Regions from separate parts of the Streptomyces sp. NPDC014734 genome, predicted to be linked through region 1. Evidence: riboswitches for the same ligand, from Rfam matches in the RefSeq annotation. Region 1 holds a riboswitch; each other region holds the start of a gene.

Region 1 (9,515 bases):
GACCGGCCGTCGGCCCGCACGTGTCCGTCGACCTGGTTGACGAAGTCGGCGAAGAGATCGTCGGGGGTCGCGTCGGCGCCGAACCCGGCGGTCGCGGCGGCCTGGAGCTGTGGGTACTCCGGGTACGAGGAACCGATCATGTACTCGTCGGCGCCCATGTGCCAGGTCCGGGTGTCCCACACCTCCAGGGCCTCGTCGACGAGCGAGGTGTAGTAGGCGAGCGCCTCGGGCCGGGAGATGTCGAGCCGGGACGGGGAGGCGACCCCGTCCCGGTCCTTGAGCTGGAGCTCCGGATGGTTCTCCAGGTAGGTGTCCATGTGTCCGGGGGAGTTGATCTCCGGCACCAGCTCCACGTGGTACTTCTTCGCCAGTGCGACCAGCGTGCGCACCTGCGGCTTGGTGTAGTAGCCCCAGAAGGCCGACGCCGGGTCGGTGTCACTGCGGACCTTGGCCTCGATCCACAGCTGGTTGAGCTTCTGCGAGGCCATGTCCTTCAGCAGCCGCTCGAACCACGGGATCGAGACGTTGATGTAGCAGGCACAGACGCCGACCCCGCGTTCCCGGTACTCCGGCACGTCGGTCGCCGAACCGCGGGCGGCCCGGCCGTCGTCGTTCAGCAACTGGAGGGCGGTGCGCGAACCGTAGAAGACGCCGGTGGAGGTGGCGGCCGTGACGGTCATCCGGTCGCCGACGTCGAGGCGGTAGCCCTCCGGACCCAGCGAGCCCTTCAGGGCGGCGTCCTGGCGCAGCACGATGTCGCCGGAGCGGGCCGCCCCCCGGCCCCGTACCACCGATGCCCCGCCGGCCAGCTCGTCGGCGAAGCGGCGCGCGTCGGCGGCCGTCCGGCCGTCGCGCTCCCCGTCCAGCACGATCCTCGCCCGGTCGGCGAGCGTGAACTCTCCCTCGTCCGGGTGCCACTGCCGCAACGAGGGCAGCACCTCGGGCGGTGGCGCGGCGGCGGGGGAGCCCTCGGCCGCGGCGCTCTGCCAGGGCAGCAGCGCGGCGGCGAGCGCGGCCACCACCGCCCAGGTCGTCCTTCGTCCTATCGTCTGCGTGTTCATGCCACAGACCTTGGTGCGGTGTGCGGGTGGCGGTCCATGGACAGGTGCGGCGATCGGTTGGACGAATGATCTGACGTCAGATCTGCTCCGGTTCAGGCGACTTCGGCCGCCGTCCCCGGGCCGCGGAAGGTGCGGCGGTAGGTGTGCGGGGTGGTGCCCAGCGACCGCACGAACTGATGGCGCAGCGCGGCGGCGGTCCCGAACCCGGTGCGCCCGGCGATCGTGTCCACCGTTTCGTCGGACGTCTCCAGCAGGTGCTGTGCCAGCAGCACCCGCTGACGCAGCAGCCAGCGGTACGGCGTGGTGCCCGTCTCCTGCTGGAAGCGGCGGGCGAAGGTGCGCGGCGACATGTGCGCCTGCGCCGCCAGCTGCTCGACGGTCATCTCCCGGTCGAGGTGGCGTTCCATCCACACCAGCGTCTCGCCCACGGTGTCGCACCGGGTGCGCGGCAGCGGCCGTTCGATGTACTGCGCCTGTCCGCCGTCCCGGTGCGGCGGCACCACCATCCGGCGGGCGATCGCGTTCGCGGTGTCGGTGCCGTACGCCTGCCGGACCAGATGCAGGCAGGCGTCGATGCCGGCCGCGGTGCCCGCCGAGCTGATGACCGGTCCGTCGTCCACGTACAGCACGTCGGGCTCGACGGTGGCCCGCGGGTAGCGGCGGGCCAGCTCGTCGGCGTGCCGCCAGTGGGTGGTGCAGCGGCGGTCGTCCAGCAGCCCCGCCGCGCCGAGGACGTACGCCCCGGAGCAGACGCTCAGCACGCGTGCGCCCCGGCCCACGGCCCGGCGCAGGGCGTCGAGGACCTCCTCGGGGTACTCCCGCTCGATGTAGCTGCCGCCTGCCGGTACGGCGATGAGATCGGCCTCCTCCAGACGGTCGAGGCCGTGCGGCGTGCCGATGGTGAACCCGGCGTGGGTCCGCAGCGTGGGGCCCTCGGCGGAGACGACGGCGAAGTCGTGGACCGGCAGACCCTCCTCGCTGCGGTCGAGACCGAAGATCTCGCACAGCACGCCGAGCTCGAAGGGGTGGACCTCGTCCAGCAGCAGGGTGGCGACATTGTTCAGCATCGGACCAGTGTGGCAGTAAATCGATGCTGTGTGGCAGTCCTGCCACTGCCGGAATGTGCGGGCGCCGACGAGAGTGAGGTCATGAACACCTTCCTGAATGTTCTCGGCATGTCCGCGTTCGTCGTCCTCTCCCTGCTGCCCGCCCTCCTCGGCCTCGCCCGGGAGCGCCGCATCTCCCGCGAACTGCTGGAGGCGGAACGGGCACGGGGGGACGCGCCACCGGAAACGGAGGGCGCCGCCCGGCCGGTCATGGCCGAGCGGCGCCCGTACGTCAGGAGCTGGGCCCGGATCTGATCCACCGGGCCCGCCCGGTGGATCAGAAGTCCTCGTCCAGGTCGACCGAGCCCTCCACCGCCACCTGGTACGCGGACGGCCGGCGCTCGAAGAAGTTCGTCAGCTCCTGCACGCCCTGGAGCTCCATGAACGAGAACGGGTTCTCGGAGCCGTAGACCGCGGGGAAGCCCAGCCGGGTGAGGCGCTGGTCGGCCACGCACTCCAGGTACTGCCGCATCGACTCCGTGTTCATGCCGGGCAGTCCCTCGCCGCACAGGTCGCGGCCGAACTGCAGCTCCGCCTCCACGGCCTCCTTCAGCATGTCGGTGACCTGCTGCTGGAGCTCGTCGTCGAAGAGGTCCGGCTCCTCCTTGCGGACGGTGTCCACGACCTCGAACGCGAAGTTCATGTGCATCGTCTCGTCGCGGAACACCCAGTTGGTGCCCGTGGCGAGACCGTGCAGCAGGCCGCGCGAGCGGAACCAGTAGACGTACGCGAACGCGCCGTAGAAGAACAGTCCCTCGATGCACGCCGCGAAGCAGATGAGGTTGAGGAGGAAGCGACGGCGGTCGGCCCTGCTCTCCAGCCGGTCGATCTTCTCGACCGAGTCCATCCACCTGAAGCAGAACTCGGCCTTCTCGCGGATGGACGGGATGTTCTCGACCGCCGCGAACGCCGCCGCCCGGTCCTCCGGATCGGGCAGGTAGGTGTCGAGCAGCGTCAGATAGAACTGGACGTGCACGGCCTCCTCGAACAGCTGACGGCTCAGGTACAGCCGCGCCTCGGGGGAGTTGATGTGCTTGTAGAGCGTGAGCACCAGGTTGTTGGCGACGATCGAGTCACCCGTCGCGAAGAAGGCGACGAGCCGCCCGATCATGTGCTGCTCACCCGGCGACAGCTTCGCGAGGTCGGCGACGTCCGAGTGGAGATCGACCTCCTCCACCGTCCAGGTGTTCTTGATCGCGTCCCGGTAGCGCTCGTAGAAATCGGGGTAGCGCATGGGGCGCAGGGTCAGCTCGAAGCCCGGGTCGAGCAGGTTCTTCTCGGCCTTCGCGGTGTGTTCGGTGGAGCTCATTACTGGCAGGCCTCGCAGGACTCGGGGTTTTCGAGGGAACAGGCGATCGCGTCCGCGTCGGGCGCCGACGCCTGCTGGGCGGGAACGACGGCGGCGGCGGCCGTGCCGGAGGCCGCGCGGGCGATCCGGGTGGCGGGGCGGGACCGCAGGTAGTACGTCGTCTTCAGCCCCTTCTTCCAGGCGTACGCGTACATGGAGGAGAGCTTGCCGATGGTCGGCGTCTCCAGGAAGAGGTTCAGCGACTGGCTCTGGTCGAGGAACGGCGTACGGGCCGCCGCCATGTCGATCAGACCGCGCTGCGGGATCTCCCACGCGGTGCGGTACAGGGCCCGCACGTCCTCGGGGATCCAGGCGAAGCCCTGCACCGAGCCGCTCGCCTCGCGCAGCGCCTCACGGGTGCGCGCGTCCCACACGCCGAGCTTCTTCAACTCCTCCACCAGATAGGCGTTGACCTGGAGGAACTCGCCGCTGAGCGTCTCGCGCTTGAAGAGGTTGGAGACCTGCGGCTCGATGCACTCGTACACACCCGCGATCGAGGCGATCGTCGCCGTCGGCGCGATGGCCAGCAGCAGCGAGTTGCGCATCCCGGTCCTCGCGACGCGGGCGCGCAGCGCGTCCCAGCGCTCCGGCCAGTTCAGCTCGGCGTCGTAGTGGTCCGGGTGCAGCACCCCGCGCGCGGCACGCGTCTGCTCCCAGGCGGGCAGCGGACCCGACCGCTCGGCGAGATCGCAGGACGCCTCGTACGCGGCCAGCATGATCCGCTCGGCGATCCGTGTGGACAGCGCGCGGGCCGCGGGGGAGTCGAACGGCAGCCGCAGCTGGAAGAAGACGTCCTGGAGGCCCATCGCACCCAGGCCCACCGGGCGCCACTTGGCGTTGGAACGCCCGGCCTGCTCGGTCGGGTAGAAGTTGATGTCGACGACCCGGTCCAGGAAGGTCACGGCGGTGCGGACGGTGGCGTCCAGCCGCTCCCAGTCGATGTCGCCGTCGGCCACGAACGCGCCGAGGTTGACCGATCCCAGGTTGCAGACGGCCGTCTCGCCGTCGTCGGTGACTTCGAGGATCTCGGTGCACAGGTTCGACGAGTGGACGACGCGGCCCGGCTCGGCGGTCTGGTTGGCGGTCCGGTTGGCGGCGTCCTTGAACGTCATCCAGCCCTGGCCGGTCTGCGCGAGGGTGCGCATCATCCGGCCGTACAGCTCACGGGCCGGCATCGTCTTGCGGGCCAGGCCCTTCGCCTCGGCGGCCCGGTACGCGGCGTCGAACGCGTCGCCCCACAGGTCGACGAGCTCGGGCACGTCGGAGGGGGAGAACAGCGACCAGTCGCCGTCCGCGTCGACCCGGCGCATGAACTCGTCGGGGATCCAGTGCGCCAGGTTGAGGTTGTGCGTGCGCCGCTGGTCCTCGCCCGTGTTGTCGCGCAGCTCCAGGAACTCCTCGATGTCCGCGTGCCAGGTCTCCAGGTAGACCGCGGCGGCACCCTTGCGGCGACCGCCCTGGTTGACGGCGGCGACGGACGCGTCGAGCGTCTTCAGGAACGGCACGATGCCGTTGGAGTGTCCGTTGGTGCCGCGGATCAGCGAGCCGCGGGCCCGGATGCGGGAGTACGGCAGGCCGATGCCGCCCGCGTGCTTCGAGAGCCGCGCCACCTGGTGGTAGCGGTCGTAGATCGAGTCGAGCTCGTCGAGCGGGGAGTCCAGCAGGTAGCAGGAGGACATCTGCGGGTGCCGGGTGCCGGAGTTGAACAGGGTCGGCGAGGACGGCAGGTAGTCGAGCCGGCTCATCAGCCGGTACAGCGCCGCGACGTCGTCCACGGCCTGCGGCGAGTCGTCCTCGGCGAGCCCGGACGCCACCCGCAGCATGAAGTGCTGCGGGGTCTCGATGACCTGGCGGGTGTGCGGGTGGCGCAGCAGGTAGCGACTGTGCAGGGTCCGCAGGCCGAAGTAGCCGAACCTGTCGTCGGCGCCGTCGACGAGGGCGCGTTCGACGAGGGCGTCCAGGGTCGCCGTGTGGGCCGCGACGAACGCGGCGGTGCGGTCGGCGATCAGGCCCTCGCGGTGACCGACGGCGACGGAGGCGGAGAAGGAGACAGCGCCCTGGCCCGCCGCCTCGTCCGCGATGGTGCGGGTGAGCAGCCGGGCGGCGAGCCGGGAGTAGGCGGGGTCCTCGGAGATGAGTCCCGCGGCGGCCTCGGTGGCCAGCGACCGCAGCTCGGCCTCGTCCGCCCGGGCGCTGCGGCCCCGCAGCGCGGCGGCGGCCACCCGTCCGGGGTCGGCGTCGGGAAGGTCGACGGTGAGGTCGGTCAGGGTCCGCAGCAGCGCGGTGCCCGGTCCGTCCTGTGCGGTTCCCTCGGACTCGGCCGCTACGGACGCGGCGACTGAGGCCGGATCGGCTGGCGCGATGGTCACGTGGTGCTCTCCCTCGCTCGGCTCGGGGCCAGGGCGGGGGAACGGGGCAGCCGGGCAGCACGGAGCCCTGGGCGGGCGGCACTGCGTACGGCGTCCACCGGCCCATCCGCGAGGCCCGGACGTCTGGCACCCGGATCGGTCGAGCCGGGTGCGCTGTCGGCAGGTCGTCGGACTTCGTCGGGGGTGCGCAAAAGCGCACTGAACACACCGTTGCGGGACAGTTCCGGATTCGCACCGGATTCCCCTGCGACGACAGCGAGGATGAGCATACATGTGGGGGCCGCCCGATGAGGCAGCCCCCAGATGTTGTGTCGGCCTCCGTGTGCCGGGCCCGCAGGAGGCGCCCTGCGGGCCTCGTGCCGGGCGGCGGACGGCCCGCCACCCGCCCCCTTTCGAAGGGGCGGGGACGGGCCGTCCGGGGGCCGGGAAGGGGCGGTCAGCGACCGTCCGGAACTCCCGCGGTGACCGGCGCCGGCTCCGCCCGGACACCCGGGTCGCCCGCGTCGGCCGTGTAGTCGGCCGGTGACGTCTCGTCCGTTCCGGCGGGCGCCTTCACCGTGTTCAGGACGAACGTCAGCACCACCGTCACGATCACGTTCAGCACGAACGCGGTGAGGCCGATGTAACCGATCTCACCGATGCCGGGGATCTTCTCGGAGGAGCCGCCGAAGTGCTTCTGGGTGGGCGACGCCACTCCGTACGCGGCCAGCGTGCCGTACACCATGCCGACCGCCCAGCCCGCGAGCAGTGCCCAGCGGTGGAACCAGCGGGTGAACAGGCCGCCGACGAGGGCGGGCATCGTCTGGAGGATCCAGATCCCGCCGAGCAGCTGGAAGTTGATCGCGACCGTCTTGTCCATGGTGAGGACGAAGGCCAGCGCCCCGACCTTCACCAGCAACGACACAAGCTTGGAGACCTTGGTCTCCTGCTCGGGAGTCGCGTCCGGCTTCAGGAAGTCCTTGTAGATGTTGCGGGTGAAGAGGTTCGCCGCCGCGATCGACATGATCGCCGCGGGCACCAGCGCGCCGATCCCGATGGCGGCGAACGCCACCCCCGCGAACCAGTCGGGGAACATGTTCTCGAAAAGCTGCGGAATGGCCAGCTGCCCGTTGTCCACCTCGATCCCGGCGGCGATCGCCATGAAACCGAGCAGCGCCAGCAGCCCGAGCATCAGCGAGTACAGCGGCAGGATCGTGGTGTTGCGCCGGATCACGTCGCGGCTGCGGCTGGAGAGCGTCGCCGTGATCGAGTGCGGGTACATGAAGAGCGCCAGCGCCGAGCCCAGCGCCAGGGTGGCGTAGCCCCACTGGCTGCCCGCGCCGGGGGCCAGGGCACCGGTCGGCTTCCCTCCCGGCGGCCCGGCGAACTTCTCCTGCGCGGCGGCGAAGATGTCGTGGAAGCCGCCCAGCTTGATCGGGATGTAGATGATCGCCACGGCGATGACCAGGTAGATCAGCCCGTCCTTGACGAACGCGATCAGCGCGGGCGCCCGCAGGCCGGACGAGTAGGTGTACGCGGCGAGCACCGCGAAGGCGATCAGCAGCGGCAGGTCCTTGACGAACCAGTGGGTGTTCTCGCCGCCGCCGACGCCCATCACGTCCAGCACCGCCTGGATGCCGACGAGTTGCAGCGCGATGTACGGCATGGTGGCGAGGATGCCGGTGACGGCGACCGCCAGCGACAGGCCCTTCGAACCGAACCGGCCGCGCACGAAGTCCGAGGTGGTCACGTACCCGTGCCGGTGCGAGACCGACCACAGCCGGGGCAGGAAGGTGAAGATCAGCGGGTACACCAGGATCGTGTACGGCACGGCGAAGAAGCCGGACGCGCCGGCCGCGTAGATCGCCGCGGGGACGGCGACGAAGGTGTACGCCGTGTACAGGTCGCCGCCGAGCAGGAACCAGGTGACCCAGGTGCCGAACGACCGTCCGCCCAGGCCCCATTCGTCGAGACTCGCCTCGTTCTCGGCCTTGCGCCAGCGCGCCGCCAGGAAGCCCATGACCGTGACGGCCAGGAAGAAGAAGACGAAGACGCCGAGCGCGACGCCGTTCACGCCGTCCTTCACGCCGACGCACCCCCCTTGCGGGCGCGCTGGTCACGCCGCCACAGCGTGTGCGCGGTCGCGGTGAGCGCGGTGGAGATCAGTACCCAGAGCATCTGGTACCAGTAGAAGAACGGAACGCCGATGAAGGTGGGGTCCACCTTCGCGTACGAACTCACCCAGAGCATCGCGACGAACGGTGCGACGAGGCACAGGGCGATGACGACCCGTACCGGTGTGATGGTGGGCGGCTTTCCTTCCGGCCCTGCTGACATGCGGCGACTCCGTCCCCTCGCTGATCACCTGCTGTGACGCGCAGGAAATCTAGGGGAGGTTTCCGGTCACCGTCACCCCCGGCCGCGTTGCGGTCCGGAAACGGCCACGCGGGCGGGTACACATATGCGAAATCCGGTCAGGCGTACGGGAGTTCGTTCGTCCCGGACACACGGAACGCCCCCGTGGGGAACAGCGTTCCACGGGGGCGGACGGGGTGCTGGTGCGACGGGGAAGGGGTGGCCGGAATCGATCGGCCGGATGCCCTGCCGGGCCCGGTGGGGCATCCGGCCGATCGATTCCGCGCGGGTGGCGGGGCCGGTGCCCCGTCCGGGCCGGAGATCAGTCGGTCGGCCGCTTCAGGCGCGCCACGAACTTGTACCGGTCGCCGCGGTAGACCGAGCGCACCCATTCCACGGGCTCGCCCCGTCCGTCCAGCGAGTGGCGGGAGAGCATCAGCATCGGCAGGCCCACGTCCGTACCGAGCAGCCCGGCCTCGCGCGGGGTGGCGAGAGAGGTCTCGATGGTCTCCTCGGCCTCGGCCAGCCGCACGTCGTACACCTCGGACAGCGCGGTGTAGAGCGAGGTGTACTTCACCAGCGAACGGCGCAGCGCCGGAAAGCGTTTGGCCGAAAGGTGTGTGGTCTCGATCGCCATGGGCTCGCCGCTGGCGAGCCGCAGCCGCTCGATCCGCAGCACCCGGCCGCCGGACGAGATGTCGAGCAGACCGGCGAGCATGTCGTCGGCCGTGACGTAACCGATGTCCAGTAGCTGGGACGTCGGTTCCAGTCCCTGGGCGCGCATGTCCTCGGTGTACGAGGTGAGCTGGAGCGCCTGCGAGACCTTCGGCTTGGCGACGAAGGTGCCCTTGCCCTGGATGCGTTCCAGCCGGCCCTCGACGACGAGTTCCTGGAGCGCCTGGCGCACGGTCGTGCGCGAGGTGTCGAACTCGGCTGCCAGGGTTCGTTCCGGCGGCACGGGGGTGCCCGGCGGCATGGTGTCCGTCATGTCGAGGAGATGTCGCTTCAGCCGGTAGTACTTCGGGACGCGCGCCGTGCGTGTGGCCGCGCCCGTCTCGTTCTCCGAACTGCCCCCGCCGGCGCCCATGGCCCGCCTTCCCGACTGCTGCGTTGCTGCCGTCACCGGCTCCTCCGTCTGTCGCGGCTCACATGGTGGCACGGTCCGGTCACGGCTCGTCGCCCTCCCTTAGGTGTCGGTCCTATAACGGACGCGAGTGCACTTCTTATACACCCTTGACACCCCTAAAGGTCTAGGCCAAGCTCCCGGTACTGGTCTAAACCATTAAAGACCAGGTCC
Region 2 (9,515 bases), on a different contig from region 1:
TCACGGTGAAGCCGCCCTCCGGGCGCGCTCCCGCGTACAGCCGGCCGCCGACCGTGGAGGCCCTCTCGCGCATCCCGATCAGCCCGTGCCCGGTCCCCGGACGGGTGTGGTTCCCGCCGGTGCGTCCGTCGTCCTCGACGGTGATCGTCAGCCGCTCGGGGCGGTAGTGCAGGAACAGCCGGGCGTGGTCGGCCCCGGCGTGCTTGTGCACGTTGGTCAGGGCCTCCTGCACGATGCGGTACGCGGCCAGATCGACCGCCGGGGCCAGCGGTTCCGCGGTGCCCCGCCGGGTATGGCTCACGGTCAGACCGGCGCGTTCGAACGACGCCAGGAGCGCCGGTACGCGCGCGAGGCCCGGCATGGGATCGCGTGGCGCCACCGGGTCGCCGGACTGTCGCAGCAGGCCCACGGTCACCCGTAGTTCGTCGAGCGCCGACCGGCTGGTGTCCCGGATGTCCTCCAGTGCGGCGAGGATCCGCTCCGGCCGCCGTTCCACCAGGTGGACGGCCACCCCGGCCTGAGCGTTGATCAGGGCGATGTGGTGCGCGACGATGTCGTGCAGCTCGCGTGCGATCCGCACCCGCTCGGCCGCCACCCGCTGTTGCGCCTCCTGCTCGCGCGTCCGCTCCGCGTGCTCCGCCCGTTCCTCCACGGCGGCGACGTAGGCGCGGCGCGAGCGCACCCCGTCCCCCACGGCCGCCGGCAGGGCGGTCCACGCCAGCATCGCCGCGTTGTCGGGAGCCAGCCAGGAGCGGGGATCGCAGATCACCGCCGCTCCCACCAGAACGGCGGCCGAAAGCGAAGCCGCGGTCCAGGTGGCACGCCGGTCGGTGAGCACGGCGACGGTGTAGACCGACACCAGGACCGGGCTGATCACCAGCGGACTCTCGCGGAACCCGAACACCTGGAACACCACTCCGCAGCCGACCGCGACGACCAGTACGCCGATCGGGTGACGGCGACGCCACAGCAGCGCGGCACAGCCCACTGCCGCCAGTACCACTGCGGACCAGCGCAGGGAGAAGTAGTGCTCGTGCGGCACGACCGAGGCGGCAACGATGGACAGCACGAACAGTGCCACCACGCCCAGCGCGTCCAGCACGCCGTTGCGGCCCCGGTCCCGCCGCCTCCATCCGCTGATCACCGCCATGCCACCACCGTAGGGTGGACGGCCGCGCCGGGCATCGTGTGGCGTCCCGCGGTCAGACGCCCTTGGCGGGAGGGACCCGGCCCCTGTGGGGGGAGAGTTCGGCCGTGAGCCAGCGGAAGACCTGCGGCACCTGACGCTCCCAGAGTCCCGTGGTGTGCGGCCCGCTCACTCCGGCCACCACCACGTGTGTCGGGAGCACCGCCGCGCGCCGGAGCGCGAGGCCGTCGCGGTAGCCGTCGTCGCGGGAGCCCGAGAGGTAGAGCGAGACGCGTGGCGGGGTGGTGGCGTGGCGCAGGATCCACAGCGGGTTGTTGACCCTCCGCAGATGCGGGGTCCGGGCCGTGAGGGAGGCCCGTTCGGCGGCCGGGTCGTTGTAGCCGGAGAGGCCGACCGCGGCCCGGTACCGGTCCGGGTGGGCGAGTGCCATCTTCACGGCGCAGTGCGCGCCCGCCGAGTACCCCGCCACCGCCCAGCCGCTCGCGCGGCTCTGCGCGCGGAAGGTGTCGGTCACCATCTGCCGGACGTCCACGCTGAGCCAGGACTCGGCGTCGACGACGCCCGGCACGTTGGCGCACCCGGTGTCCTTGCCCGCCAGCAGGTTGGTCCGCGGCTCCACGAGGATGAACGGGGCGATCCTCCCGCTCCGCATTCCGGCCTCCAGCTGCGACTGCACCCGCAGGCTGACGAACCACGCCTTCGCCGATCCGGGAAAACCGCCGAGGAGCTCGACCACGGGGAACTTCCGGTGCCGGAAGGACGGCCGGTCGTACTGCGGCGGGAGCCATACGTACACCTCGCCGCGCACGCCCGACACCGGGCCGCGCAACTGGGTCACGCGGACGCCCCGGCCCATCCGGGCGTCGTGCGTCGGGCCGAAGTGCTGGACGGTCCTCGGCTGGTCCGCCAGCCGCTTGTCGGTGCCGAGTCCGTCGCTCCCCAGGTCCGGGGCGGCGACGACGTGGTGTCCGGTGCCGAGCAGGTCGGCCCAGCTGTCGTAGAGGCCGTTGGCGTTGTTGACCATCACGAAGACGCTCAGCACGGCCGCCGCCTGCGCGAGGACGACCATCACCAGGCGCGCCGCACCGCGCACGACGGCGGGTCCGCCCACCCGGCCCCAGAGCAACAGCGGAAGCAGCACGGTGACCAGGGCCAGGGCGACCGTGGCCAGGAAGAAGGGTGTCCCCGTCAGGCTCATCACGCCAGGGAGGATGCCGCACACGCCGCAAAGGTTTACCCGCTTTTCCGCCTCTTTACGTCGGATGTGAGACAGCCGGGAACCCCGTGTTGACGCCGGGGCCGTCCGGATGCCCGTTCGCCGTCTCACCGGCGGTGCGATCCGGTGCGCCGGCTCGCACCGCGAAGGGCGCGGAGACGGATCCGGCCGCCGGGGTGCGATCACTCACACCGGCCGCCTTTGTGCCGCAACCTCAAGGAAACGTAATATCGGCAGGTCATCGCCGCGACGGACCACAGGAAGCCGGTGCAAATCCGGCACGGTCCCGCCACTGTGACCGGGGAGTGCACCCCTTCGGCATGCCACCGCGCGCGGCGCGGGAGGGCGGGAGGAACGTCGATCCGGGAGTCAGGACACTGCCCTGTCGCGGGCCCGTTGTGAGGGAGCGCGGACTCCCCAGGAGGCTCTACGTGTATTTCGGCATTCCCCGCCGCCCCGTCTGCCCGCCCGCCCGCCGTCGTGCGCTGCGCGCCGCCGCCGCGGCTGCCGCCCTGTCCACCGTCCTGCTCGCCGCGGGCTGCGGGGCGGGCGAGGACTCCCCCGAGGACCGGAAGGCCGCCGCGCGGGCGACGGCCCGGGGTTTCCCGGTCACCGTCGACAACTGCGGTGTGAAGACGACGTACGACAAGCCGCCCGCACGCGTCGTCACCATCCACCAGCACCCGGCGGAGCTGATGCTCGCCCTGGGGCTCAAGGACCGCATGGTCGGCACCGCGTTCCCCGACTCCGCCGTCCTGCCCGAGCTGAGGAAGGACTTCGAGGCGATCCCCGAGCTGGCACGCAAGGAGCCGTCGTTCGAGTCGATCCTGGACGCGGAGCCGGACTTCGTCTACGGCGGCTACGGCAGCGCGTTCGCCGAGAACGAGGGCCGTTCCCGCAAGGCGTTCGCCGACGCGGGCATCGACACCTACCTCAACCGCGAGTACTGCGCCAAGAACAAGCCCGTGACGATGCGGGACACCTACGAGGAGATCCGTACCGTCGGCAGCGTCTTCGGCATACCGGACCGCGCCGACAAGCTGGTGACCGAACTCCGCGGACGCGTCGACAAGGCCGCCACCGCCGTCAAGAACGCCCCCGCGGTGCCCGTCTTCGTGTACGACAGCGGCGACAAGACGGCGTTCACCGCGGGCGGCAAGGGCCTGGGCAGCGAGCTGATCCGCCTGGCCGGCGGCAGGAACGTCTTCGGGGACCTGGACGACGTCTTCGGGGACGTCTCCTGGGAGCAGGTGGTGGCCCGCAAGCCCGAGGTCATCGCCATCTACGACTACGCGGGATCCGGCACCGTCGAGCAGAAGAAGAAGTTCCTCCTCTCGCAGCCGGCGCTCGCCGACGTCCCGGCCGTGAGGAACGAACGGTTCGTGGTGCTGCCGCTGACCGACACGCTGGTCGGCATCCGGTCGGCCTACGCGGTCGACGGCCTGGCCCGCGGGCTGCACCCCGAGCGTTTCCGGTGACGCGGACATCCGTGGAGGACGGCCCGGCCGCGGCCGCGGCCGAATCGCGCACGCGTCGCGGAACCCGGTCGGGTCGGGCCGCCCTCGCCGTCACGCTGTCCGTCCTCGCGGTGCTCCTGCTGCTCTCCGTCACGGCCGGGCTGGCCATCGGCTCGGTGCACGTGCCGCCCGGTGACGTGTGGGGCATCATCACGCACGCGCTGGGCGTCGACCGCTCGGAGCCGACCTGGTCGCGCGCCCGGGAGACGATCGTCCTGACCGTGCGGGCGCCGCGGGTGCTGCTCGGCGCCGTGACCGGGGCCGGGCTGGCCGTGGTGGGTACCGCCATGCAGGCCCTGATCCGTAACCCGCTCGCCGAGCCGTACCTGCTGGGGGTGTCCTCCGGCGCGTCCCTCGGCGCGGTCTCGGTGATCGTCCTCGGGGTGGGTGCGGCGGGGCCGGCATCGCTGTCGGCCGCCGCGTTCGTCGGCGCGCTGGGCTCGCTGCTGGTGGTCTACGCGACCGCCCGCACCGGTGGACGGATCACCTCGGTACGGCTCGTGCTGTCCGGTGTGGCGATCGCCGCGATGCTCACCGCGGTGACGGATCTGCTGTTGCTGACCGCCGGCCGGGGCCACGAGGCGCGTGCCGTCCTCGCCTGGACGCTCGGCGGCCTCGGCGGCGTGGACTGGGGCACGCTGTGGTTGCCCAGCGCGGCCCTGCTGGTCGGCATCGCCGTCCTCCTGGTGCAGTCGCGGAACCTGAACCTGCTGCTGGCGGGCGAGGAGGCCGCCACGACGATGGGGCTCGACGTGGCCCGTTTCCGGGCCCGCATGTTCATCCTGCTGTCCCTCGTCACGGGAATCCTGGTCGCGGCGGCCGGGCCGATCGGTTTCGTCGGGCTGATGCTGCCGCACATCGTGCGTCTCTTCGTCGGCGGCGATCACCGTCGTGTGCTGCCCACGGCCGCACTGGCCGGAGCCGTCTTCCTGATCTGGGCCGACATCGCCGCCCGCACAGTCGCCGCGCCGATGGAGATCCCGGTCGGAGTGCTGACGGCGCTGTGCGGCGGGCCCTTCTTCCTCTGGCTCATGCGCCGTGACGCCCGACGACACGCCGATGGAGCAGTGGCATGAACGCAACCGAACTCGCCGTCGACGGCGTCACGCTGACCGCGGGCGCGCACCGCCTCGTCCGCGATGTCTCGCTGCACGCAGGGCCCGGCGAGGTGATCGGACTGGTCGGCCCCAACGGCAGCGGCAAGTCCAGCCTCCTGCGGGCCGTCTACCGCGTCCTGCGGCCCGACACCGGCCAGGTGCGGGTCGACGGCGCGGACGCCTGGTCGCTGCCCGTGCGCACACTGGCGCGGACGCTCGCCGCGGTGGTGCAGGAGTCGGCCGCCGGTTTCGACCTCTCCGTACGGGAGGTCGTGGCCATGGGACGCACCCCGCACAAGAGCCTGTTCACCGGTGACACGGCCGAGGACGCCCGTCTGATCGAATCGGCGCTGGCAGCCGTGGACGCGACGGCGCTGGCCGACCGCCCCTTCGACCGGCTCTCCGGCGGCGAGCGCCAGCGTGTGCTCATCGCCCGCGCCCTCGCACAGCAGCCCGCCCTGCTCGTTCTCGACGAACCGACCAACCACCTGGACATACGTCATCAGCTCGACGTCCTCGGCGTCCTGCGCGAGCTCCCCGCCACCGTCCTGGTCGCGCTCCACGACCTGAATCTGGCCGCGTACTACTGCGATCGCCTCTACGTCCTGCGCGACGGCGAGGTCACCGCGTCGGGACCGCCCGCCGAAGTGCTCACCGCGCAGTTGCTCCAGGAGGTGTACGGAGTGACCGGGGAAGTCGTCATTCATCCCCGTACCGGGGCCCCTCATGTGACCTTTCTCCCCTGAGGGCCGTCCCGTACTCCGTGGTGGACCGGCGCGCGGCGTCAGATGTGGTGCCTCGCACGAGGAGGAGCGTCCGCATACTGGGTGTATGCGGACGTTCCGACGACGCGGTGGGGCGCCGCAGCGGTCGTCGTGCGCGCGCCGGGGATTTCGGGACGGCCCTCAAGGGCTGTCCCGAATGCCGAACATCTCACACGGGGAAGAGAGGCCGTGGGGATTCACCGCGAGTCGGCCCGGGTAACCATCACGATCCGATTTCAGGCATTCCAGGCCAACGGCACCGACTGTTCAGGGGATTCCCCGCCGCACGGTGTGCTACGGCTCTTCGCGGTGTACAACTGGGATGTCCAACATCACCATCGGATCAACCACGACCTGTCTTCTGCCGTTCACCGATCGGAATTTGACCGTCTGTCATCATGCATAGGATTCCTCGTGAACGCCGAACCCGGGAAGTTTGTCGGTCCGTCCCCTTACGCCCGGCCGGGTCCAAAAAGGCTGCATGGCCGATGCGTTCGCAGTATTTCCTGACCTGTTCCGGTTGTCCGGGGACACCCCGCGGCCGGCCGAGAGTATGGGGCACATTCCGTGAAGGTTCGTACGAGGCGGTCGAGCACCCTGGTGGCCGGGGGAATGGCGGCGGTGCTGCTGGCCGGTTGCGGCTCCCAGGATCAGATCTGGCCGTCCGAGTCGAAGGCGAGAGTGGTCGTCGGGATGTCCGACGGCATCGTCGCGACCGATCCGGCATCCGGCTACGACCCGGGGTCCTGGCTGCTGTTCAACAACGTCTTCCAGTCCCTGCTGAGCTTCCCGCCCGGTTCCTCCACACCCGTGCCGGAAGCCGCCGAGGAGTGCAACTTCTCGAACGGCAGCAGGACGTACACCTGCACGCTGCGTGACGGGCTGAAGTTCAGCAACGGCAACTCCCTCACGTCTGCCGACGTCAAGTACTCCTTCGACCGGACGATCGAGATCGACGACCCCGCGGGTCCGGCGCCGATGCTCTCCACCCTGAAGTCGATCGACACACCGGACGACAAGACCGTCGTCTTCCACCTCAAGGTGCCGGACGCGACCTTCCCCAGCAAGATCGCATCGGGTGCCGGTTCCATCGTGGACCGTCGGGTCTACCCGAAGAACGCCCTGCTGGAGGACGGCAGGACGGTCGGCTCCGGCCCCTACAAGCTGGACTCCATCGACAAGTCGAAGGCGGTCTTCTCGGTCTACTCCGACTACCACGGAACCGCCGAGGTACAGAACTCCGGAGTGACGCTGCAACTCTTCCGCGGCGACCAGCAGGAACTCCAGTCGGCCCTGGAGAAGGGCGACGTCGACATCGCCTACCGCGGCCTCACCGCCAAGGCGATAGCGGCCCTCGACACCTCGTCCGCCACGAAGAAGGACGGCCTGGAAGTGGTCCAGGGCAACAGCGCGGAAGTCCAGCACATGGTCTTCAACGTGCACGACCCCGTGATCGGCGAGATCGCCGTGCGCAAGGCCATCGCCCATCTCGTCGACCGCTACGCGCTGGTCAGCGAGGTCTACCAGTCCACGGCGACTCCGCTCTACTCGATCGTCCCGGTCGGCATCACCGGACACGGCACCTCCTTCTTCGACGTGTACGGCGATGCCCCCCAGCCGAAACAGGCGAAGGCCGAGCTGCGGGACGCCGGTATCACCGAAAAGGTGAAGCTCACTCTCTGGTCCACCCCGAGCCGATACGGTCCGGCCACCGACGACGAATTGCGGACCATCGCGGATCAACTGAACCGAAGCGGGCTCTTCGACGCGCAGATGAAGTCCGTCCCGTTCGACCAATACGAAAAGGGCATCGCCGAGGGCAAGTACGGCGTCTACGTCAAGGGCTGGGTTCCGGACTATCCCGACCCCGACAATTTCACCCAGCCGTTCTTCGGCGAGAACAACGTCCTGTCGAACAATTACGAGAACAGTGAGATAAGCGACCGGATCATCCCGCGGACGGCCGCGATGGCCGATCGCGCGAACACCCGACAGGACTTCATCGCGCTGCAGGACATCGTGGCGCGGCAGTTGCCGCTCCTGCCGCTCTGGCAGGGCAAGCAGTACGCGGTCGCCCACGAGAAGGTGCGGGGCCTGCAGAACTGCCTTGACACGTCGACGGTCTTCCGGTTCTGGGAACTCGGCATCGCGTCGTGACCGGCCCCCGCCCCGCGGCGGTGCGCGGAGCCCCGTCGAGTGCGGGGCGCACGCGCCACCGCGGGGCGGCGCGTGCGTCCCACCGGGTCAGCAGCCTCCGGCGGCGAACGCCTCCTCGTCCGAACGTCCTTCGCCGGGCCGGAAGTTCAGGACGAAGCGGGCGCGTTCCCCGTTGATGCGGCGCCGCACGTACAGCACCGCCTCCCCGTCGGGGGTGCAGCTCACCCCCTCGCGGACGAGCAGGGGACTTCCCGTCGGCACGCCCAGCCGGTCGGCATCGCCGATATCGGCACCGACCGCGCTGAAGGCGCGCCAGTCGTACTCCAGGACGATGCCCGTGGCCTCGGCCAGCACCCGGACCGCGTTGTCCACCTCTCCCGGTACGGACAGCTCCCGGGGCACGAGCGCGGAATCCATCCAGTAGCTGCTGACGCCCCACGGCTCCGCACCGATGAAGACGACGGTCTCCACACGCGACAGTCCGGCGAGCGGACGGTGGAGATGACGCGCCGCCTCGGCATCGGCCGCCGAGTCGGACGCCGGCGCGACGGCGATGACGCGCTCCCCGCCCCGGCCGGCCCCGCCGCGGGCCGTCGCGCCGGTGTGGGGCAGCGCCATGGTCACGCTGCCCGTGTCGAGCCGCTGGCTGCGCGGGTTGACGGTGATCGAGACGCGCGTGACCGGAGGACGCACGAACGTCCCCACACCCCGGCGGATCTCGATGGATGCGGCGCGCTCCAGCTCCGCCATCGCCTGACGAATCGTCAGGCGATTGACGCCGAACTCGGCGCACAGTTCGGCCTCGCTGGGCAGCCGGGAGCCCGCCGGAAGCTCTCCGGCGTCGATCCGCTCCTGGACCTGCCGGGCCAGTTGCAGGTAGACGGGTGCGGCCCTTCGACGGTTTGACACCCCTGGATCCTACGAGCCCGCGCGGCCGTCCGGGGACGCGGTTCCACGCCCGGGACATCGGTCGGGGCGATCGTTCACCAGGAGTTCAGATCTCCGTCGACCGGGTTCGACGCCGGTACACCCAAGGACAGGTAGACATCTAGATGTCCACCTGTCGCGGTGGATCCCCCGACCCGGAAAGCCCTCCATGACCCTGCTCAACTTCCGTGATCCCGCCACCTCCGCGCACCCCGGCGGTGACCGGATCCGCGCCGGAATCCTCTTCCGGTCCGCCCAGCCCTTCCCCTCCGCCGCAGGCGGCGTCGTCGAGAGCCTGCGCGCGAAGGGCGTGGCCACCGTCGTCGACCTGCGCGGTGCCGCCGAACGATCGGCCGACGACTGGGCCGCGGCCCGGGCGGCGGGGATCCGCGTCGTACGGGCACCGCTCGACGCGGAGGACGACGACGCCATCGCCGGTCCCGGCATCGGCTCCCTGCGCACCGCGGCCGACCTGGGCCTGTTCTACGTCGCGCTGGCCCGCTCGGCGCCGCGGGCGGTGGCCGACGCGGTGCGCGCCGCTGCCGCCCCCGGGGCGACTCTGCTGCACTGTGCCGCGGGCAAGGACCGCACCGGACTGCTGGTGGCGCTCCTGCTCGACCTGGCCGGCCTGCCGGCCGAGGGAATCGTCGCCGACTACGCCCGTACCGCCGAGGCGCTCCCACAGGTGTT
Region 3 (9,515 bases), on a different contig from region 1:
CCGAGTCCGAGCCCGGCGGCCTTGCGCAGCACGTCGAGCGGGAAGTGCTTGTCCTGATCCCACTGGAGGGCGTGCGGGGCCAGGTGGTCCTGCGCGAAGTCGAGGGTCGTCTCCACCAGGGCCTGTTGGTCTTCGGTGAGGGTGGTGGTCATGGCGCTCATCCCATGGTCGGGAGGGTGAAGCTCGCGCCTTCCCTGACGCCCGAGGGCCAGCGCGAGGTGACGGTCTTGGTACGGGTGTAGAAGCGGATGGCGTCCGGGCCGTGCTGGTTCAGGTCGCCGAATCCGGACTGCTTCCAGCCGCCGAAGGTGTGGTAGGCGACGGGGACGGGGATCGGGACGTTGACGCCGACCATGCCGGTGTTCACCCGGCGGGTGAAATCGCGGGCGGTGTCACCGTCCCTCGTGAAGATCGCGACACCGTTTCCGTAGGGGTGCTCGCTGGGCAGGCGCAGCGCCTCCTCGTAGTCGGCGGCACGCACCACGCACAGGACGGGACCGAAGATCTCCTCCCGGTAGATCCGCATCCGCGAGGTGACACGGTCGAAGAGGGACGCTCCCGCGAAGAAGCCCTCCTCGTGGCCGGGCAGGGAGAAGTCCCGTCCGTCGACGACGAGTTCGGCGCCCTCGGTGACACCGATGTCCACGTACCGGCGGACCCTGTCGACGGCGTCCCGGCTGACCAGGGGGCCGAAGTCGGCCTCCGGGTCGTCGCAGCGGCCGATCCGGAGCGCGGCGATGCGTTCCCCGAGCGCGGCGACGAGCCGGTCGGCCGTCTCCTGCCCGACGGGCACGGCCACGGAGATCGCCATGCAGCGCTCTCCGGCCGATCCGTATCCGGCGCCGATGAGTGCGTCGACGGCCTGGTCCAGGTCGGCGTCCGGCATCACGATCATGTGGTTCTTGGCACCGCCGAAACACTGCGCCCGCTTGCCGTGCGCGGCGGCGGTGGCGTAGATGTGCGCGGCGACGGGAGTGGAGCCGACGAAACCGAGCGCGCCCACCCTGGGGTCCTCCAGGAGGGTGTCGACAGCTTCCTTGCCGCCGTTGACGACGTTCAGGACGCCGGGCGGCAGGCCTGCCTCCAGGAACAGTTCGGCAAGCCGCAGCGGTACGGACGGGTCCCGTTCCGACGGTTTGAGGATGAAGGCGTTCCCGCACGCGAGAGCGGGTGCCGCCTTCCACAGCGGAATCATCGCGGGGAAGTTGAACGGTGTGATTCCGGCGACCACACCGATCGGGGAGCGCAAGGAGTGCACATCGATGCCGGTGCCCGCGTTGTCCGTGAACTCGCCCTTGAGGAGATGGGGAATTCCGGCGGCGAACTCGACGACGTCCAGACCGCGTTGGATGTCGCCGTGCGCGTCGGCGACGGTCTTGCCGTGTTCCGACGACAGCAGGCGGGCCAAGGAATCGCGTTCCGCCTCCACCAGCCGGAGGAAACGCAACAGGACGCGGGCACGCCGCTGCGGGTTCCATTGCCCCCAGTCCTGCTGCGCGGCGGTCGCGTCGGCGATCGCCGTCTCGGTGTCGGCGCGGCCGGCGAGCGGCACGCGGGCCCGGACGGTGCCGGTGTTGGGGTCGTACACGTCGCCGAAGAGGCCGGACGTGCCGGTGGTGTGTTTGCCACCGATGAAATGGGTGAGTTCACGGACCATGGTTGCCTGCTCTCGTCAGGTGAGATCCGGGGATGGCACGGCGGGCCGCAGCCGGGCACACGGAGGTGTGTCCTGCCGGGACAGCCGTGGGACAGCGAGCTACGGGGCCGGGGCCCCGGAGGTCTACGAGCGCGCGACGGGTCGCCTGCGCTCCGCCGGATCACCAGGGTCGTGGTCGGGGGTACGGACCGGTGCCATGCGTGTCTGCTCCATCCTCGTGGAAAACACGGAACATTCCGCGGCCGGTATCCTGACTCCCGGATCTCCGCGTACCGCCCGCCTTCCCGGCAGACCTCGCCAGTGGCGTGTGGATGGCAGCACACTCCCCGGTCACAGTGGCGGGACCGTGCCGGATTCACACCGGCTTCCCTGCACCGCGGACCTAGTCCCCCGAAGATATAGTTGGACGTCCTAGTAAGTCCACCCCGCCACTCGAAGTGCCGTGGAGAACAAGGTGCGTCCACGCCCGCGACGGAGGCCCGCCTGCCGGTCGGCCCTCGGTCGCGCCCCGGGGACACGGCTGCCGGGGACGGGCGTCAGTCCTCCCCGCCGGGTCCCTTGGGGAGCGAGGGCGCGAAACGCACCGGGGCCCGGAAGCGGGCGCGGCGGGCGGCGCGGCGGAAGGTGGTGAGTACGGCCGGGCCGGCCAGCGTGATGCAGACGAAGTTGGTGACCGCGCGCCCGGTGTCCCAGCCGAGCGAGGTGGCGAGGTCGAAGGCAAGGTACCGGTGCCACTGCTCCGTGAACGGCAGGCCCGGAAGGTAGGCGATGGAGCTGTTCGGGTCGAGGGAGAACGGCCAGAAGGAGAGATTCAGCAGGAACCCGAAGAGGTAGCCCGAGACCGATCCGTAGGCGGCGAGCATCAGGACCTCCCGGCGGCCGGTGGCGCGGGGCAGGAATCCGGCGAGCATGCCCACGAAGGCGCAGCCGAACATCTGGTACGGCATCCACGGTCCGACGCCGCCCGTGATCAGCGCGGAGGTGAAGAGCGAGGTGCAGCCGAGGGTGAAGCCGAAGCCCGGCCCGTAGACGCGCCCGGCCAGGACCAGGACGAAGAAGACCGTTTCGATGCCGGCCGTTCCGGCGCCCAGGGGGCGCAGTGCCGCGTTGACGGCGGACAGCACGCCGAGCATGGCCAGGGCCTTGGAGTTGATGCCGCCCTCGGCCATCTCGGAGAGCACCACGCAGAGCACGAGGACCAGGAGGACGCCGAAGATGAGCGTGGGGGTGTAGTTCGAGCCGAACGTTCCGGGCGCGACGACGAAGGGCCAGAAGAACGCCACCACTCCGACGAGGGCGGCCAGGGCGATGACCAGCGAGGCCCGTGGGCCGATCCGGATGGCCGTCGCGCCACCGGCGCTCATGACCGGTCCTCGCCGTCGCCGGACGCGGTGTCGTGCGCGTCGAGTGCCGAGGTCGCCTGGTCGACGGTGAGGAAGGGCAGCGGTGCCAGGATCTTGGCGGTCTGCGGTGCGAACACCGGTGAGGCGACGATGACTTCGCGGGTGGGGCCGTCCGCGACGATGTCGCCCTCGGCCATGACGACGACCCGGTCGGCCGTCCGTGCCACGAACTCGACGTCGTGCGTGGAGATGACGACGGTGCGGCCTTCCGCGGCGAGGGCGAAGACGATCTCCGTGAGCTCCGCCTTGGCCCGGTAGTCGAGCCCGCGTGTCGGTTCGTCGAGGAGCAGGACCCGAGGCGTCGCGGTGAGCTGGATCGCGAGGACGAGGGCCAGCTTCTGCCCTTCGGACAGGTCACGGGGGTGGGTCGCGTCGTCGATGCCCGGGGCGAGGCGGTCGAGGATCTCGCGCGCCCCGGGACTCTCGCTCCCGTCGGCCGACTCGCTGTCGGCCTGCCGCAGTTCCTGCTCGACGCTCTCCAGGTAGAGCAGGTCGCACGGGGTCTGCGGAACGAGCCCGACGAGCCGCCGCGCCGCCGCCGCGGGCAGGGTGCGCGGATCGCGCGGCGCTCCCTCGCCGGTGACGCGCACGCGCCCGGCCCCGCGCGGGCCGGATCCCTGCAACGCCCACAGCAGGGAGGACTTTCCCGAACCGTTGCGCCCCATGAGCGCCGTGATCTCGCCACCGCGCAGGCCGAGGTCGGCCTCGCGGACGGCGGGGACGCCGTGATAGCTGACGGTGATGCCGTGCGCGTCCAGAAGCACCGTCCCCGCCGCCGGAACGGGACGTACCGGTGCGGGCGTGACACCGGCCAGCGCGCGACGGAGCGGGGCGGCGGCACGGCGGGCGTCGCGGACGGACAGCGGCAACGGGTGCCAGTCCGCGGCGCGCGCGAGTTCGACGATCGGCGGGGCGATGGAGGACGACCTGAGGATCTCGGCGGGGGGCCCGTGCACGACGCGCCCGCCGCCCGGGAGGTGGACCACGCGGTCGGCGTACTGGACGACGCGTTCGAGGCGGTGCTCGGCCATCAGGACGGTGACGCCGAGGTCGTGGACGAGGCGGGTCACGGCGGCGAGGACCTCGTCCGCGGCGGTCGGGTCCAGGGCGGAGGTGGGCTCGTCGAGAACGAGGACACGGGGGTGCGCGGTGAGGACGGAGCCGATGGCCACGCGCTGTTGCTGGCCGCCGGAGAGTTCGTGCAGGGCGCGGTGGCGGAGGTCGGCCAGACCCAGCAGATCGAGGGTCTCTTCGACGCGCTTGCGCATGACCGTCGGAGCGATGGCCAACTGCTCCATCGTGTAGGCGAGTTCTTCCTCGACGGTGTCGGTGACGAAGCCGTCGAGCGGGTCCTGCCCGACCACACCGACCACGTCCGCGAGCTCCCGGGGCGGATGGGTGGCGGTGTCCCTGCCGTCGACGGTGACGCGGCCGTGGAGTGTGCCGCCGGTGAAATGGGGCACGAGCCCGTTGACGGCGCCCAGGAGCGTGGACTTGCCGACGCCGGTGTGACCGACGACGAGGCAGAGCTCGCCCTCCTCGACGGTGAGGTCGACCTCGCGCAGCGCGGGTTCGGCCGCGTCGTCGTAGTGGACGGTGACCTGGTCGAAAGTGATCACGTGGCCTCGGCTTTCTCGGTGCGCCGCGGAGGCACGACGGGGTGGAGCGGGGTCGGCGGCGGCGCCAGGAACCCGGCGGTCCCGGCCAGCAGGATCGCGAGGACCGGCACCCACGGCAGCGAGGGCCAACTGAGCGGATAGATGGAGGGGTTGAGCTCGGCCGCGTTGTAGCCCACGTTGCCGAACAGCAGGACGGCGGAGAGCACGCCCACTCCGGCGACAGCCCATTCGGGAAGCAGCCACGGGTCGGGCCGGTACGTGGTGCGAGAGACCCTGCGTCCCCCCAGACGCAGACCCGCCACGCACAGCACGGCTCCCGCCGCCATCGCCGGGAACCCGAGGAACGTGGGTGTGGTCGCGTCGAGGAGTCCGTACACCCCGGCGCACAGACCGCACATCCCGAGGAGCATCAGCGCCCCGGTCGCCCGGCGGGAACGGCGGGTCGCGCCGCCCGCTCTGCCGTAGCCCCGGGAATCCATTCCGGCGGCCAGCCGCAGAGAACGTTCGAGGGCGTCCTCCAGGACGGGGACGACGATGCCGCGCAGTGCCTTGAGACCTCTGCTCCGCCCGGCCCGCAGTCTGCGGGCACGGGCGACTCGTTGCACACTCTGCACGAGTTGGGGGGCGACGCTGATGGCGACGGTGACGGCGACCCCGAGTTCGTGGAGGGCGCCGGGCAGAACCCTGAGGGCCCGTTTGGGATTGGCGAGGGTGTTGGCGGCCCCGACGCAGCACAGCATGCAGGCAAGCCGCAGCCCGTCGGTGGCGGCCGAGAGCAGGGCCTCCAACGAGACGGGTCCGCCGAGCCGGATGCCCGCGTACCAGTCGGGGGTGGCGATGTGCGGGAGCGAGAAGAGGAAGTGGTCGTGCGGGCCGATGCCGGTGGCGAAGACGGTCCGGAAGACCACCCGGATCGCGACGACGGTGAGGGCGAGGTAGAGGTAGTAGGTGAAGCCTCGCGCCCAGGGAGCGTCGGTGCGGCGCGCGGTGACGACGTAGCCGAGAACGGCGAGCACGAGGAACAGGAGCAGGGGGTTGTTGGTGCGGCTGACGGCGGTGGCCAGGGCCAGCGCCCAGATCCACCAGGCGACCGGGTGAAGCGTTCTCGGCAGGCGACGGCCGCCCGTGTCCGGAGCGTGTCCGGCCACGGGTGTCGTCACGGGCGTGGTGCGCGGCACCGCGGCTACTCCGTGCGGCGCCGGCGCCTGGCCGCGAACACGGCCGCCCCACCGACGAGCACGATCAGCGAGCCGCCCACCACCACCGGCAGGACCGACCCCGCGTCGACCTTCGCGTCGCCGGCCGGGGCCGCGTCGACGACCTCGGTTCCGGCGCCCGGCGCACCCTCGGCAGGACCGTCCGCGGCGGTCGGGGAAGGGCTCGGCGATCCCGGCTCCGTCCCGCTCGGCGACGGAGTGCCGGACGGCTTCGCCGAGGCGGAGGCCGAGGCGGACTTCGACGGCGAGGGCTCCTTCCGCCCGGGCGCCCTCGGGCCCGTGTCGGTGCCCGGCGACAGCTCAGGAGCCCGTTCCGTCGATACCGGCTCGCCCACCCCGCCCTTCGGCTCGGCGTTGTGGGCGCGCAGTTGGTCGGGGGTGAGCGCGGGCCTGCCCCTGGTGCCGCCGATGTCGGTTCCGCCGAAGATCCACAGGTCGACACTGCCGGGCTTCGGCTTGTAGAGCATGGCGCCGAGCTGGCTGTACTCCCAGTCGTTCGCACCGGGGTCGGCGTGCCAGTACGACCAGTAGGCGGAAGCGGGTGGCGTCAGGACGCAGTCGTCCTGCTGGGGCGTCGGGTACTGCTTGCCGCCCCGGTGTCCGCTGTATCCGATGCGGCAGATGAAGGCGGGGCCGTCGTGCCCGGTGCCGGTGGTGCGCCAACCGCCCTGGTTGAGCAGTTCGTAGCCGGTCGTGGGTGTGGTCCCGCAGGAGCGGTAGACCGGGCCGCCCCAGTGGCTGAAGTCGACGGCGAGAACGACTCCGGAGGTGGTGGTGCACCGGCCCATGGACTGCGGATCCGCCGCCGCTGATGGTGCGCCGGCGATCGGCGCGGCGGTCGCCAGCAGGAGGGCGGCTGCCGCCCGTACGGTCCTGCGCCAGCCGGTGGTACTCATATCCGTCCCCCTGCGGCCGGCCGGCGGCGGGCCACGACGACCACCCGCCACCCGGCACCGACGAGCACGGCCGCGAGGCCGAGGAGCGCGCCGATCCGCGTGCCGGTCGAGGCCAGCGCTCCTCCGCCGGAGCCGCCCGTGCCGGTGTCGACGATGCCTCCCGTCCCTCCCGCCGTGTCCCCGGGGGTGATGATGGGCGGGGTGGTGGCGCCGGGGGTGGGCGTGGGCTGCGGTGTGGTGCCGGTCAGGCCGCGCTCCAGCGTGCCGAACGAGATCCCGGTCGCCCCGCCGACCGCCTGGGTGGAGGCGCGCAGATCGGATCCGCGCTGTCCCTCCTTCGCCACGTTGAACCCGCCGTCGGCGTTCTGCTGGCCCGCGAGGAACTTCCGGGCCCTGGCGATCTCGGAGACGTATCGCGGCGCGTCCAGGGAGAGCCCCTGCACGGCGAGAGCGGCGGAGTTGACGGAGTCGCCGGCCGCGCCGGGGAAGCCGCCGTCGGGCAGCTGCTTGCTCGCTATCCAGGCCAGCGCCTTGTCGACGGCCCGGTCGGCCTTCTCGCCCCCGGCCAGGTCCAGGGCCATGGCCGCGACGGCGGTGGAGTCGACGTCGGAGTCACCGGTGGCGGGAATCAGGCTGGGCCACGCGCCGCTGCCGTGCTGAAGGCTCTCCAGGTAGGCGATCGGTTCCTGGGCCGCCGTACCCTCGTCGGCACGCAACTGGGCCATGACCGCGAGGGACTGGGCGAAGACGGAGGGGGCGTAGGTGTAGGCGCCCCTGTCCGCGCAGCTGCGGTCGGGAGCCTTGCTCGGCCCGGTGCACACTGCCTTGCCGAGAGCGGCGATGAGGTCCTGGCCGCCGAAGGAGCGCGGATCGCGGCCGACGCTCTCGGCCAGCAGGGCGGCCTTGCCGATGGAGCCGCCGAGCGCGTACGTCGTCCCCGCTCCGGTCCAGTCCCGCAGGGTCCGGCCTTCACCGTCCCTGCCGCCCTCGTCGAGGAAGTCGACGATGCCGCGCAGCTTGTCGTTGTTCAGACCGGTGGCCGCTAGCGCGTACGCGCCGTCGATGGTCAGTCCGAAGTCGGCGCGGGACGAGGCGCCGCCCGCGGCGTAGTACCGCCCCTGTCTGAGGTTGGTCCCGCTGGTGAGGTAGGCGACGCCCTTCTTCAGATCGGGGCCCTCACCGGCCGGAACGGTCGGAGCGGTGGTCGGGGAGCCGGTCGGATCGGGCTTCCTCGTCGTCAGAAGGACCAGATCGGTCCCGGCGCCGGCGAGGACCGCGGGTGACGTCGCGTAGAGAGCCGGGTCCGTGGCCCCCTCCTCGAAACCGAAACCTCCTCCGTCCAGTTGCTCCCGCGAGAGCCAGGACACGGCGGCGTCGGCCCGCGCGGTGTCGCCGAGGGCACGCAGTGTCTGCGCGGCGTACGCGGTGGCGTGGACACTGCCGGTCGTGGCCCCGGTGTAGCCGGGGAACGAACCGTCCTGGCGCTGCGCCTTCCCGAGATAGGTCCGGGCCTTCGTCACCGCCGCGTCCCGGCCGCCCGCCCCCCGCAGTGCGAGGGCCACGAGACCGGTGGTGGCGGGATCGCCGTCGCAGTTCTCACCGGGGCGGATCAGAATGCTGGTGATGCCGCCGTCCTCGCACTGCAACTGGGTCAGCCGCTCGACGGCCTCGGCCGGAATGCCGGTGCCGGCGCGGAGCAGGGCCAGTACGGCGAACGCCTGCCCGTCGGCGTAGGTCGCGTTCCTGAAATCGCCCCTGGCGCTGCAGCCGGGGGTGGGGCTGCCCGCGTCGGGGCCCGCGGCGCAGATGTTGTCCACGAGGTCGGCGATCAGGTCATGGCCGCCGAAGTGGTGCGGGTCGGCTCCCGTGGCCTCGGCGACGAGCGCGAGACGGGCCGCCGCGGTGGCGTCGGGGGCCTGGTCGTCACCGGACGCGTAGGCGTATGCGTCGGTGTGGGCGGCGAGGAACGCGGTGACCTTGTCGAGGGCGGTGCTCTCGCCACCCGCGGCGGCGAGAGCGTACGCCGCCTCGGTGGTCAGCAGGTAGTTGGGGGTGTCGGCGCCGTCGTCGACGACGCGTTCGCCGTCCTTGAGCGTGCCGCCGATCCAGGCCGCGGCACCCGCGACATCGATCTCCCCGGCCGGGACCGTGGGAGTGTTCCCGGGGTCCGGGGTCCCGGTGCCGCCGCCGGCGCGCACCTCGTCCGGGGTGAAGGCCGGCTTGCCGGTGGTGCCGCCGATGTCGGTGCCGCCGAACACCCAGGCGTCGACGTCACCGTCCTTCGGCTTGCGGTCCATGGCCCCGTACTGGCTGTAGGTCCACGTGTTCTGGCCCGGTGAGGCGATCCAGTACGACCAGTAGGCCGTGGCCGGCGGGGTGAGTACGCAGGACTCGTTGTCCGCGGTCGGGTACCGCGTTCCGGAGCCGAGGCCGATGCGGCAGATGAAGGCCGGGCCGTCGTGCTGTGTGCCCTCCGTGGTGAAGCCCGCCTCGTGGAGGAGCTCGTACCCCGTCGTGGGCGTCGTGTCGCAGCCGCGCTCCACCTTGCCCGCGAAGGGTCCGAAGTCGACGGCGACGATCGCGCCCCTGGTGGCCGTGCAGCTCCCGATGGGGTCGGCCGTGGCCGGACCGGCGGTGACGAATGTCACGCACATGGCAAGCAGGAGAAACACGGCGGGCATCGGGGACAGGAACGCTCCGGGCCCCGTACGTCGGTCTCTTCG

What was found. Region 1 has a riboswitch for cobalamin ahead of ACF1CT_RS02475 (ribonucleoside-diphosphate reductase subunit alpha). Riboswitches for the same ligand answer to the same signal wherever they lie in the genome.
Region 2: linked by a shared signal. The riboswitch ahead of ACF1CT_RS17810 (ABC transporter substrate-binding protein) and the one ahead of ACF1CT_RS02475 (ribonucleoside-diphosphate reductase subunit alpha) in region 1 are both predicted to bind cobalamin.
Region 3: linked by a shared signal. The riboswitch ahead of ACF1CT_RS33075 (CoA-acylating methylmalonate-semialdehyde dehydrogenase) and the one ahead of ACF1CT_RS02475 (ribonucleoside-diphosphate reductase subunit alpha) in region 1 are both predicted to bind cobalamin.

The regions. Positions count from the first base shown of each region.
Region 1 covers NZ_JBIBYN010000001.1:565,402-574,916, reverse strand. The annotation lists gene ACF1CT_RS02495 (family 20 glycosylhydrolase) at 1-1,061, opposite strand, end outside; gene ACF1CT_RS02490 (GlxA family transcriptional regulator) at 1,154-2,128, opposite strand; gene ACF1CT_RS02485 (hypothetical protein) at 2,210-2,422, shown strand; gene ACF1CT_RS02480 (ribonucleotide-diphosphate reductase subunit beta) at 2,445-3,476, opposite strand; gene ACF1CT_RS02475 (ribonucleoside-diphosphate reductase subunit alpha) at 3,476-5,884, opposite strand; cobalamin riboswitch at 6,025-6,153, opposite strand; gene mctP (monocarboxylate uptake permease MctP) at 6,321-7,949, opposite strand; gene ACF1CT_RS02465 (DUF3311 domain-containing protein) at 7,946-8,200, opposite strand; gene ACF1CT_RS02460 (GntR family transcriptional regulator) at 8,541-9,305, opposite strand.
Region 2 covers NZ_JBIBYN010000010.1:36,304-45,818, forward strand. The annotation lists gene ACF1CT_RS17800 (sensor histidine kinase) at 1-1,150, opposite strand, end outside; gene ACF1CT_RS17805 (alpha/beta hydrolase) at 1,203-2,345, opposite strand; cobalamin riboswitch at 2,578-2,764, shown strand; gene ACF1CT_RS17810 (ABC transporter substrate-binding protein) at 2,795-3,841, shown strand; gene ACF1CT_RS17815 (FecCD family ABC transporter permease) at 3,853-4,956, shown strand; gene ACF1CT_RS17820 (ABC transporter ATP-binding protein) at 4,953-5,723, shown strand; gene ACF1CT_RS17825 (ABC transporter substrate-binding protein) at 6,309-7,898, shown strand; gene ACF1CT_RS17830 (GntR family transcriptional regulator) at 7,986-8,807, opposite strand; gene ACF1CT_RS17835 (tyrosine-protein phosphatase) at 8,995-9,515, shown strand, end outside.
Region 3 covers NZ_JBIBYN010000030.1:32,217-41,731, forward strand. The annotation lists gene ACF1CT_RS33070 (acyl-CoA dehydrogenase family protein) at 1-161, opposite strand, end outside; gene ACF1CT_RS33075 (CoA-acylating methylmalonate-semialdehyde dehydrogenase) at 158-1,657, opposite strand; cobalamin riboswitch at 1,880-2,058, opposite strand; gene ACF1CT_RS33080 (ECF transporter S component) at 2,194-3,021, opposite strand; gene ACF1CT_RS33085 (ABC transporter ATP-binding protein) at 3,018-4,679, opposite strand; gene ACF1CT_RS33090 (energy-coupling factor transporter transmembrane component T) at 4,676-5,857, opposite strand; gene ACF1CT_RS33095 (hypothetical protein) at 5,863-6,792, opposite strand; gene ACF1CT_RS33100 (prenyltransferase/squalene oxidase repeat-containing protein) at 6,789-9,473, opposite strand.